DNA from 4 places in the Shewanella sp. SM71 genome. Region 1 is predicted to be linked to each of the others. Evidence: predicted binding sites of a transcription regulator. Region 1 holds the regulator's gene; each other region holds the start of a gene.
What was found. Region 1 encodes sigma-54, which starts transcription at its own class of promoters, with help from an activator protein. Its sites were predicted from a motif close to GTTGGCACGNNNNTNGNNT; they were not measured.
Positions count from the first base shown of each region.

Region 2: L5L97_RS01820 (BON domain-containing protein) is a predicted target of sigma-54. The motif match lies at 1,936-1,954, and genes of this name have one in related genera.
Region 3: flgF (flagellar basal-body rod protein FlgF) is a predicted target of sigma-54. The motif match lies at 1,468-1,486, and genes of this name have one in related genera.
Region 4: fliD (flagellar filament capping protein FliD) is a predicted target of sigma-54. The motif match lies at 1,157-1,175, and genes of this name have one in related genera.

Region 1 covers NZ_JAKKRW010000008.1:124,693-127,860, forward strand. Annotated here, with positions in the region: gene lptB (LPS export ABC transporter ATP-binding protein) at 1-419, shown strand, start outside; gene L5L97_RS10090 (RNA polymerase factor sigma-54) at 527-2,005, shown strand; gene hpf (ribosome hibernation promoting factor) at 2,034-2,321, shown strand; gene ptsN (PTS IIA-like nitrogen regulatory protein PtsN) at 2,324-2,767, shown strand; gene rapZ (RNase adapter RapZ) at 2,764-3,168, shown strand, end outside.
Region 2 covers NZ_JAKKRW010000001.1:413,971-417,138, forward strand. Annotated here, with positions in the region: gene L5L97_RS01810 (hypothetical protein) at 1-545, shown strand, start outside; partial or broken gene L5L97_RS01815 (DUF3224 domain-containing protein) at 675-1,078, shown strand; gene L5L97_RS01820 (BON domain-containing protein) at 1,346-1,900, opposite strand; gene L5L97_RS01825 (hypothetical protein) at 2,177-2,632, opposite strand; gene L5L97_RS01830 (sigma-54 interaction domain-containing protein) at 2,879-3,168, shown strand, end outside.
Region 3 covers NZ_JAKKRW010000003.1:257,975-261,142, forward strand. Annotated here, with positions in the region: gene flgE (flagellar hook protein FlgE) at 1-1,349, shown strand, start outside; gene flgF (flagellar basal-body rod protein FlgF) at 1,523-2,266, shown strand; gene flgG (flagellar basal-body rod protein FlgG) at 2,277-3,065, shown strand; gene flgH (flagellar basal body L-ring protein FlgH) at 3,077-3,168, shown strand, end outside.
Region 4 covers NZ_JAKKRW010000006.1:242,682-245,849, reverse strand. Annotated here, with positions in the region: partial or broken gene L5L97_RS08325 (flagellin) at 1-392, shown strand, start outside; gene L5L97_RS08320 (flagellar protein FlaG) at 683-1,084, shown strand; gene fliD (flagellar filament capping protein FliD) at 1,234-2,589, shown strand; gene L5L97_RS08310 (flagella biosynthesis chaperone for FliD, FliT) at 2,700-3,053, shown strand; gene fliS (flagellar export chaperone FliS) at 3,062-3,168, shown strand, end outside.

The DNA.
Region 1 (3,168 bases):
TGCAAACTCGTAAAGAACTTAAAAACGAAGAACGAGAAGAAGAACTAGAACATCTGCTCGAAGAGTTTCATATCACCCACATCCGTGACAGCCAAGGCATGTCATTGTCGGGTGGCGAACGTCGTCGCGTCGAAATTGCGCGGGCTTTAGCCGCTAATCCTAAGTTCATTTTGCTCGATGAACCGTTTGCCGGCGTCGATCCTATTTCGGTTATCGACATCAAGAAGATTATCGAACAACTCAAAAGTCGCGGCCTTGGCGTACTGATCACAGACCATAATGTCCGCGAGACATTAGATGTATGTGAACATGCTTATATTGTGAGTCACGGAAACCTGATTGCCGAAGGAACTCCAGCAGAGATCTTAGACAATCAGCAAGTTAGGGCTGTGTACTTAGGTGAACAATTCAGGCTATAGTTAATCGAGCGAAGCCAATGGAGGCAATTTATACCGCCATTGGGCTTCACTCAAGATAATAATAAGCGACCTCATCCAACAATAATAACGTAGGGATCAGCGGTAACATGAAAGCGTCACTCCAGCTCAAACTGGGTCAACAGTTAACCATGACGCCACAATTACAACAGGCCATACGTCTGTTGCAACTGTCGTCATTAGAACTGCAGCAAGAGATCCAGCAAGCATTAGATTCTAATCCCCTTCTCGAGCTGGAAGAGGATCAATTCGACGCCACTAAAACCCCTGTAAACCAAACGCTATCCGATACGGACTTCAGTGAATCTAGCACTCTGCCACCAGAAAAAGACAGCTCCACCATAGACACGGCAGAGTCGCTAACCAAAGAATCCATGCCCGATGAGCTCCCCATGGACACCACATGGGATGAAGTGTTTACCGCCTCCCCAAACTCAGGCCCCGGCGGCAGTCGTGAAGACGATATGCCCTTCCAAGGCGAGACCAGTGAAGGTTTGTACGAACACTTAGAATGGCAAAAAAACCTCACGCCGTTTTCTGAAACCGATTTAGCCATTGCCACCGCCATTATTGATGCCATCGACGATCAGGGCTATCTCACCCAAAGCACTGAAGAAATTCTCGAAGCCATGGGCAATCCTGAAGTTGAGCTTGACGAAGTCGAAGCCGTACTCAAGCGTATTCAGCATTTTGATCCCATAGGCGTTGCCGCCCGTGATTTAAGTGAATGCCTGCTGATCCAACTGTCGCATTTCGCCGCTGACACGCCCAACCTAGAAAACGCCCGCATGCTGATCAAAGATCATTTAGATCTGATCGCCGCACGAGACTTTAGGTTGTTGATGCGTAAGACTAAATTAAAAGAGGATGAATTAAGGGATGGTATAGCACTCATCCAAACCCTCAATCCTCGCCCAGGTTTGTTGATCACGCCCAATAATGACGAATACGTTATCCCAGATGTGTCTGTGTCGAAGAAAAATGGCCGCTGGGTCGTTGAGCTTAATCCTGACTGCATGCCAAAAATCAATGTAAATCAACATTATGCTTCTATGGCACGCAGTACCAAAAACCAAGCCGATAGCCAATTTATTCGCGGCCATCTGCAAGAGGCTAAATGGTTTATTAAGAGCCTAGAAAGTCGTAACGATACTTTGCTTAAAGTTGCTAATTGCATAGTGCAATATCAGCAGGGTTTCTTTGAGTACGGTGAAGAAGCCATGAAGCCTATGGTGCTTAACGATATTGCCGAAGCGGTAGAAATGCATGAGTCCACCATCTCACGGGTCACAACTCAAAAATACATGCATACCCCTAAGGGACTTTTTGAACTAAAATACTTCTTCTCTAGCCACGTCGGTACTGACGATGGTGGTGAGTGCTCATCCACAGCAATCAGAGCCTTTATAAAGAAACTGGTGGCAGCGGAAAACCAGAAAAAACCATTAAGCGATAGTAAGATGGCACAACTTCTGGCAGAACAAGGGATCAACGTAGCCCGCAGAACCATTGCGAAGTACCGAGAGGCTATGCTTATTCCACCTTCTAATCAGCGTAAAAGTTTATAACCTACAGTGGATATCGGAGGACGTTTCTATGCAAATAAACCTAAGTGGGCACCATATCGAAATTACCGAATCGTTACGTGCATATGTAGAAGAAAAGTTTTCAAAACTTGAACGCCATTTCGAACAGATCAATAATGTGCACGTTGTGCTCAATGTTGAGAAAATGCAACAGATTGCTGAAGCGAGAATAAACCTCATAGGTGGTGAAGTTTTTGCAACTTCAGAGCATGCTGACATGTATGCCGCTATAGACGCCCTGATTGACAAGCTTGACCGTCAGGTTATTAAACACAAAGAGAAGTTAACAAAACACTAATAATGGAACTTTGTACCATACTGCGGCCGGAGTGCACTACCTGCGCCACTCCGGGCAGCAAGAAAAAGGTACTGGAACTCATCAGCGACTTAGTCGCTGCCCAGTACCCGACCCTCTCATCTCAAGAGATATTCGAAAGCCTAGTGGCGCGCGAAAAGATGGGGAGCACAGGTATAGGTAACGGCATCGCCATTCCACATGGTCGACTAGCCGATATAGATCAGCCCATTGCCATACTAATTAAGTGTGAAGAGCCGATAGCATTTGATGCTATCGATAAGCAACCTGTTGATATTTTATTTGCACTACTGGTGCCTGCAGACCAATGTCAGCAGCACTTAAGTACCTTGTCTTGCATGGCCGAAAAGCTGAGCGACAAGCAAATATTAAAGCAATTACGCAAGACGCATGATGAAACGGAACTCTATCAGGTAATCACTGGATGAAACTGGTCATAGTGTCGGGCCGCTCAGGCTCAGGCAAATCTGTCGCCCTTAGGGTACTCGAAGATCTCGGCTATTATTGTGTCGATAACCTTCCCTTGCCATTGATTGGCAGTTTGCTTGAGCAACTCAAAGGCAGTAACGATCTCGTCGCCATCAGTGTCGACGTGCGTAACATGCCTGAGCAGGATAAGGTCTTAGTAAAACAACTCGCTAGCCTACCTCCAGATACTGAGTTAACGAGCTTCTTCCTTAACTCCAGCGATAAAATTCTGCTCAAGCGTTACAGCGAAACCCGCCGTTTGCATCCTTTGTCGAAGAGCCGAGTCTCTTTGCAAGAAGCGATAAAGCTGGAGGGGAAACTGCTTGAGCCTATGTCAAAACTGGTCGATCACTACATAGAT
Region 2 (3,168 bases), on a different contig from region 1:
TGATGCTCAAACTCTTTAGCTTAAATACCGCCAATCCTGTTGAAATAACGCTGCCTGAGGGCGGCAAGTCCGTTGCACTGACACATTTTATTAAGATCAAGCAAACAGAGTTTGCTATGGGTGACTACCAAGATGGTGAGGTAAAAGGTCGAGCATTACTCGATTACTTGCGCATTACACCGTTAAATTTCGATCCCGCTCTAGAGCCGGACACCCAAAGTGACGCACCGATTCAAGATGATCCTAAAATGCAAACTATGCCCTTTGTGGCGCCTTTTATTGTGACGACTCAAGGTTCAGGCGTATTTTGGTATCTTGGATTGTTTAATCTGGATTTTAAGCTCAATAGCTTGAAACACTTAGGCAGTGTCATGCTTGGCGATCGAATCGAAGTGGATAGTATTGAACCTGTTTATCCTTTCGAAGCCCCATTCAAAATTGCTGTGACTTATCGCGATAGAGCGTCTGACCAACCCATGTCTGAAAGCCCTGAAATAGTCAAAACCATAGAGATGATAGTGAGTGAGACCAGCATACATAAGTAGCGTGTAAATGCCATTATGGATCTGCGCAGGCTTATGCTAAGTTGTTTTTCGGTCTGTGGGTGATGTTTGCTTCAATAGCAAGCGTTAGCAGGTAATAGGTCAGCATAAGATTTCGACAAGGAGAGTGTCATGCAAGTTAGCAAAATCACTGGGAAATTTGATGTTAAGCTCACTCCAGATAGCCCCTATGCTACTGGCATTGGTGGTGTGACGTTAGGCGTATGGGCTTAGATAAAACCTTTTATGGTGAGCTTGAGGGGCGCAGCAAGGAGGAAATGCTCAGTGCTATGACGTCAGTCAAGGGCTCAGCTGGCTATGTGGCCATTGAACAAGTGGTTGGCAACTTGTGCGGTAAGCAGGGCAGTTTTGTATTACAACATTTTGGCATTATGACCGATGGACAAAATCGTCTGATCTTAGAAGTGATACCCCATTCTGGGGCGGGGGAGTTGCAGGGGTTAACTGGCACTATGACCATCAATATTGAGAATGGCCAACATTTTTATGCATTCCAGTTTGGCTTTGAAGCTTAGTTTGACTTTGAAGCTTGAGTAACGCCTGCGTTTTAGCTCAGTGTTCTGTAACTCTTCTCCTTTATGATCATTCGAGTCATCTGAATTCACCCTTCTTAATTTAAGCGAGTAAGTCTTTTCGATTGGGTCTGAAAATGGGCATAAAAAAACCAGCTGAGGCTGGTTTTTTTGATTCTTTTTTCATAAAGCACTATCGAACCTTGAGTCTAGATCTGTGTGCTGTTACTTAAAATACGTTTAATTTAAAAAATGCCGTTGTCGCGAGAGTTAAGACACTTTTTTAACAACTTTAATTTTATCAACGACCTTTTTCACATCGTCGGTATTTTCGGCAATTTTCAGTGCTAGTTGACGTTCTGCATCGCTGGCAACTTCACCTTTCAATGTGACTATGCCATTGGCAACATCCACATTAATTTGGGTGCCGGATACGTCAGTTGAAAACAGTAAACGCGTTTTGATGACTGTGGCAACTTTAGAGTCAGTTAAGGTGGCAACAACTTCACTGGTGCCTTCTTTTTCATTCATCACAGTGAGTTGGTTATCGACATCTTTCACTCCATCTAAGCTTTTGATGAGCTCTGTGGCGAGGGCTTTATCCACACTGCTTTCCACTTTACCTGTTAATGTCACTTTACCATCTTTGACATCTGTAATGATGTCGAAGGAATTGAGATTCGTGTTGAGCAGTAAAGTGGTTTCTGCTTTACCATCGATCCACGCATCCTTGGTTCCGCCTTTCCAATCTTGGGCGGCGGCCACATTTAAACTGATTGAACCGACAAGTAAAGCCACTAGTACTGATGCTGTTGTAGTTTTCATAATCATATCCTCCGTTGTTTTCTCGAAGCTAGATAATGCGCCAATCGTGCCAATGTTTTTAAGTTAATGATTTTTAATGTTTTAATTTTTTTATCTGGCGTTTTTATACCTTAGCATTTTCCTTTAGGTCGGTCTTTTTTACCGACAAAGTGTAATTTTTTCTGGCATGCTGAGCCATCATTCGAGCATAAAAAACCGCACTCATCAGTGCGGTATTATGTCTGTAGTAAAAGTGGAGGGGAGTCGGTTAAATATGGCTCACTTAGCGACAGGGAATTAATGGTGATTGAGCGATCCCGTACCGTCGTAACTCATTTGCAGCCAAGCGGCACCCTCTGCAAGTTGGTTTGCAAGTTGTGGCTGATGCGCTTGCCTTACTGCTTGTTTTATTTGGATTAGCACTTGCTGCTCTATATCGACAAGGGCGGTCATAGCCTGCGAAATTTGGCACTGTTGCAGCAATTCTGTTGCTTGAGTATAAGTGACGGGCACGGTGTGACTTAGGCCATTAATTGGCTCGTCAGCCAAACGTCTCAGCTGTTCAAACCGAGTTAACATTCGTTGATGGATGTTAGCTTTGGCGGAAAAAACACGCTTAAGATTATAGTCTTCGACATACCTCCTCGCTTGGTTGTAAAATGTGAGTCCTTCCTGATTCAGCTTGATGATTTCATCGATCAACATGATATCGGCGCGGATATCAGTCTGATGTTGCACAACATTAGACTTCATTATGGGCCTCCTAATGCCAGTGTTCGACATAGATTGTTTAACTGCTTGGGTAAACTGATTTCGTTTCGTTCAGCTACCATGCATATTCTGTTCTCGTTTTTAATGATATTTTAACAGGCTGATTTTTAGACTGATATTCTCAGTTCATCGAGATATCATCTTAGAACATCGGCAACTATTACCGTTGCTGTTGTTAAAATTTCATGGCTGACATACAGTAGTTTTTCATACAGGGAGTAGATACGCATGGCTCGACTGACACTTTTTTATCACTTGCAGGATGTTGGCGCCGAGCAAGCAATCATCGAACTTGCTGGCGCTGCTGACTTTAATAAGCTACGCAGTGTCGATGACTTGCCTTGGATAGAGCAGCTAGAGGCAAATCACGTCGATGTTGCCATTATTGAGTTATCCAGTCTTAGTCGTGAAGATTACCTTGTGCTGCTGGATAATGCGGCCATGTCAAATATTGAGTTTATTTTTCTCTCCGATGGTCAGCCAAACCCTAATCTTGATCAGTTAATGTCTCATTTTGC
Region 3 (3,168 bases), on a different contig from region 1:
TTGCATTGAGTGGCATTTCTGCCGCGCAGAAAGATTTAAACACTACGGCGAATAACATTGCTAATGCGAACACCATTGGCTTTAAAGAGTCCCGTGCTGAATTTGCGGATGTTTACGCTAATTCTATTTTTTCAAATGCTAAAACTGCTGTCGGTGGTGGTGTTGCGACGAGCCAAGTGGCACAGCAATTCCATCAAGGTAGCTTACAGTTGACGAATAACTCCCTTGATATGGCGATTAAAGGGGGTGGCTTTTTCGTTACTGCTTCTGAACTGGGTACATTAGACCACTCGTTTACCCGTGCTGGAGCATTTAAGGTAGATAAAAATAATTACATGGTTGATTCTGCTGGTAATTATTTGCAAACTTTCCCAGTGGATAAAGATGGGAACTCAACATCAGTGAGTTTAACGACGGCTAAGCCGGTACAAATACCAGACACTGCGGGTAGCCCTGTAAAGACTGAGAATGTTACTTTACAAATGAACTTAAATGCTAAGGAAAGTGCACTCGACCCCGCGGCATTCGATCCTCTAGATGCAAAAACCTACAATAACGTTACATCAATGACAATTTATGACTCACTCGGTGAGCCACATATTATGACCACTTATTTTGTTAAGCCCAAAGATGGTTCGTACAATGGTGAGAACAATTGGGTGGCTTACTATGCTGTTGATGGAAAGCAAGTAGATCTAGCCGGTCCTGCTGGTACTTATCAAACAGATACCACCGGCGATGGTACACCTGATGCAACGGGCACAGCTCAAACTGCTGGTGGTTGGAAAGGCTCTGTACTCAAGTTCAATTCTGTTGGTGTCTACACTGGTAGTGATCCTGCTATAGTCAAGACTGAGGCTTTGGGCGTCAGTGGTGCGGGTGTTTTAGGGCCAGGTGCCGATGGTACTCAAGAGTTGACTGTGAAGTTTAATGCCCCAACGCAATATGCTGCTCCTTTTGGTGCAACTGAGTTGACGCAAGATGGTACGACTGTAGGTCGCTTAACTAACGTTGAAATCGGCGAAGATGGTTTAGTGACCGCGAGTTATTCTAATGGTTCAACCGTGCCTTTAGCACGGGTTGCTTTAGTTCGTTTTGCTAACGAACAAGGTTTAACGCAAGTGGGTAATACGTCGTGGAAAGCCAGTTTAGCTTCAGGTCCAGCGTTAGCGGGTGAGGCAAATAGTGGAACTTTTGGTAGCATCAGTTCATCGGCGCTAGAGCAATCGAACATTGATTTGACGACTGAACTGGTCGATTTAATTTCGGCACAGCGTAACTTCCAAGCGAACTCTCGTACCCTTGAAGTGAATAACACGCTGCAACAAACCGTATTACAAATCCGCTAATCATTACTTTGTTTAACTAAGTGTTGCCGCCAGTGGCAACACTTAGCCTTTATCCTGCCGTCAAATCACTTCATTTTCATATTTTTCAATTCTATCAGTAAATTAAACGTTATTATTTGTTGGCATGATGCTTGCTTGGCTATTGTCATGTAGAAAATTTGACGGAGCAGTCTGTGGACAAATTCCTTTATGTCGCCATGAGTGGCGCTAAGCAAAATATGAATGAGCTGGCACTCCGTGCGAACAACTTAGCCAATGCTAATACCGATGGTTTTAAATCAGATATGGCGCAGGCCAGATCGATGCAAGCCTTCGGTGAAGGGTTGCCTTCAAGGGTGTTTGCGATGACAGAATCTCCGTCAGCTAATTTTCGCTCTGGTCCGATAAAAACCACTGGACGGGATCTCGATGTTGCCATTAAAGGCGATGGCTGGTTTGCCGTTCAGGCGAAAGATGGCAGTGAAGCTTATACCCGTTCAGGTAGTCTCAGTTTCGATGCGACGGGCATGTTGTATAACGACAGAGGCAATCCCGTGATGGGGGACGCTGGCCCGATAGTGCTGCCATTACCTATTGATAAAGTGTCAATTTCACAGGATGGCATAGTGTCTGTTCGCCCTCAGGGGGCGACTGCTGAAGTGATAGAAGAAGTGGCTAGATTGAAGTTAGTTAATCCCGGCAATGCGCAGATGATGCGTGGTGAAGATGGATTATTTCGACAAATGTCAGGCGAACCAGCACCAGCTGACCCTTTCGTCGCAGTTGAAAGTGGTGCCGTAGAGGGCAGTAACGTTAACCCTGTTGATGAAATGGTGTCTTTGATTGATCTTCAGCGCCAGTTTGAATTGCAAGTCAAGATGATGAAAACCGCGGAAGAGAATGATCGCGCTTCATCCTCATTAATGCGTATTAGTTAGGAGATAGATTATGCATCCGGCGTTATGGATTAGTAAAACTGGCTTAGACGCACAGCAAACTGATATTTCAGTGATTTCAAACAACGTAGCGAACGCTAGCACTGTGGGCTACAAAAAAAGCCGCGCAGTATTTGAAGATTTACTCTATCAAACAGTTAACCAAGCAGGTGGTGTTAGTGCATCTAACACTAAGCTACCCAACGGATTAAACATAGGTGCGGGTACGAAAGTCGTCGCTACTCAAAAAATGTTTACTCAGGGTAACATGCTGACGACGGATAACTCACTGGATCTCATGATTGAAGGTCCTGGATTTTTTGAAATACAGCTTCCTGATGGAACCACTGCTTATACTCGAAATGGTCAGTTTACCTTAGATGATACGGGTCAGATTGTGACGCCAGGTTCTGGCTATTTGCTACAACCCGCGATCACTATTCCTGATAATGCGACCAGTATTACCGTTTCAGCGGAGGGTGAAGTTTCAGTAAAAACGCCGGGTACCGCTGAGAACCAAGTCGTGGGTCAGTTGACTATGACGGATTTTATTAATCCATCGGGTCTAGATCCTATGGGACAAAACTTATATACGGAAACTGGTGCGAGCGGCACGCCAATTCAAGGTACCGCTTCGTTAGATGGTATGGGTGCTATTCGTCAAGGCGCCTTAGAAACCTCTAACGTGAACGTGACCGAGGAACTGGTGAACCTTATCGAAAGTCAGCGCATTTACGAGATGAACTCCAAAGTGATTTCAGCGGTAGATCAGATGCTGTCTTATGTGACTCAGAATTTATAGAGGCAAACATCATGGCTAGATATCTTGTGTTGGCCGTCGCGTTATTGCTTGCAGCCTGTAGCTCGACGCAAAAGAAACCCCTTGCGGATGATCCCTTTTACGC
Region 4 (3,168 bases), on a different contig from region 1:
TGAAATTCTCTTCAAGTGCTGCGTTTACTGTGACAGGTACCTCTGGGGCAATTACTGGTACGGGAACAACATCAACCCTTGCGTCCGTAAAAGAGGTTGATATTGGCACTGCTTCAGGTGCGCAGGATGCTTTAGCTGTTATTGATGCTGCAATTGCAGGTATTGACTCTCAACGTGCTGATTTAGGTGCGGTACAAAACCGTATGAACTTCACCATCAATAACTTGGGTAACGTACAAACTAACGTAGCAGATGCCCGTAGTCGTATTCAGGACGTTGACTTTGCTAAAGAAACTGCAGATATGACGAAGAAACAGATTCTGTCTCAGACATCTTCTGCTATGTTGGCACAAGCCAACCAATTACCACAAGTTGCCCTGTCATTGCTGTAATTGTGATTGGCGGTTATCTCATACTGAGATGATAGACAGCTAAGTGTTTGGCACTGAGAGGGGAGGTTCGTTTAGACCCTTCCCTTTGTGCATTAAAATGGTCAGTTTAGTGTTGTTAATAAAGTGATTATTAGTCAATAACATTTAGCTGCATCATCCATATAGAGTAATAAGCAGATTAGCAAATGTTTGAAGATAAAGCTTAAGCGTGTAGCTTTGCGCTTCATCTGTGAGGTTAGTACTTTCTAGCAGTACCAGAGTACATCAGTTAGTGTGACTAAGAGGGTGGCATGATGGATATTAATTCAGTTAGTACATCTAATGTAGTGGGGTTGAAGACTGAGCTTAAATTAGCTCCTCCACAATCTCTTCAGCAAGAGTCAAGTGGTTCAATAAAGCCTTTGTTTGGCGAATCAAACAGCGTGAACATGCTAGAAGATGGTGAGTCTACAAAAGATACTAAAACGAATGTTGAGCAGTTAGATAAGGTTGCGAGTGACCTGACGGATATGGTAACTATGATGCGTAAGGGATTAGCATTTAAAGTTGATGCGAGTTCTGATAGGCCCGTTGTCAGCGTTATGGATATAGACTCTGGCGAAGTGCTGCGACAAATTCCTAGTGAAGAGGCGCTTGCTTTGGCTGAAAAACTGTCTGAAGTGACAGGCGCATTAATAAAAACAGAGGTTTAAGTCGTAGTTTTTTTAATATGCATTCATGAGAGGTTCAGTCTAGAGTGGTAAGCCATTCATATTAACTGAAGTCTTGGCGTGAATTTTGCTGTATTAATACTATTAACTATGCGTATTGGTAAGTTTTTAGACGCAGATCAGAGGTGGATATGGGATTAACATCATTAGGTGTAGGTACTGGCATGGACATCGGCGGCATTGTAACCGCTCTAGTTAATGCAGAAAAAGCGCCTAAAGAAGCTAAATTCAATGCCGAAGAAGGTAAGATAAATACTCAGATCTCTGCTCTGGGGGCATTGAAAAGTGCAATGTCTGATTTCTTAGAGAAAATAAAACCTCTATCTGATGCTAAAACCTTTACAGGTTTTAAGAGTACGCTTTCCAATAAAGACTTTATGACCGCAACAGTTGACCCGACTGCAGTGGCTGGCAATTATAAAGTCATTGTTGAACAGTTGGCTGAAAGTCATAAATTAGGTTCTACAGCAGTTACAGATGTTACGGCTCCAATAGGAAGTGGCTCATTAAGTCTGACAGTGGGAAGTGAGAGCTTTAATGTTGCGGTTGGTGCAGATGACTCTCTGCAAGACATTATGAAAAACATCAATGCTTCTAAAGATAATGTTGGAGTGACTGCGACTATTATTAAGGGCGACAATGGTGCTCAGTTAGTGCTTACATCCAACAAGACTGGCGAGGATAATGTAGTGCAAGCATCTGCCACGGATGACGCTGGAACTGCATTATCTGATACATTTACTATGACAGAATTACAACCTGCAAAAGATGCAATTTTGTATGTTGATGGCTTAAAAGTGACCTCTGATTCAAACGAAGTAAAGAATGCGATTACTGGCATCAACTTAACATTGACGGATGCTAACAAAGATAAAACAACGACACTCAAAATTGAACCTAATCGTGACTCTTCGAAAACAGCCATCAAAGATTTTGTTAATTCATACAATGAGTTAATGAAAACGATGTCTAGCATGTCAGGTTATGATCCAAAAACTAAGAAAGCAGGTGTATTGCAGGGTGATTCTGTTATTCGTGGTGTTCAAAATCAGATGAGAAGCGTGTTGTCATCAACGAGTGGTGGTGATAGCTCTATGATGTTAGCGAATCTGGGTATAAAAACCACTCAGACGGGTAGTCTTGAAATTGATGATAAAAAGCTTGATGAAGTGCTAAGTAAAGATATTAATGCCGTATCCGACTTTTTTTCAGCGGAAAAAACTGGGTTTGGTACACGAATGAAAGATGTTACTGACTCCTATGTAAAAACTGGGGGGATTTTAGATAGTCGAGATGAAAGTTTAGATACTCAACTTTCTCGTATTACCGATAGCCGTGAGACTCTTACCTTAAAAATGAAGGCCTATGAAGCTAGGTTATTAAAGCAGTACAATGCTATGGATTTGATTGTTGGCCAGATGAACGCTCAAGGTAGTATGCTAACTCAGCGACTCGACTCTCTTCCAGGGCTTGTGAGCAAACGATAATATTTTATCAGCCAAATTGTCCCTACCGTAAGATAGATTTACACGATGTTTGCCAGTTTTTGGATTTTATGAGTTTTTTATCTAAAGTGGCAGAGTAAGAGATTCTATATATGCATCATAGCCAAATTAATACACAGAATGTTGTTAGCACATTAGATTCTCTTAATGAGCAAATGAATGAAATCATTAGACAAGTGACTACATTATCAATAGATAATGAAAATATTGATTTTTTGGTATTAAAATTGCAAGAAATTGTTGGCCAGCGTCAATTATTACTTGAGGCTTTGGTTGCAGATGAGCAATTTGTTGACAGAGATTATTTGCAGTTACAGTTTTCATTAACTCAAGCATGTACAGAGAAAGCCAATGTTTTCTTACTGGACAGGCAAGCTCTATTGCATGCTGGTAGTAATAGTCAACGTCATATCAATGTATACAAGTCGATAGATGCAAATAGGTAGGTACTAATATGAGAGGTTCATTACAGTCATATCGTAAGGTTTCTTTAGAAAGTGAAATAGCAGTGGCATCCCCTCACCGCATTATTCAAATGATGTTTGCTGGTTTGCTTGAGCG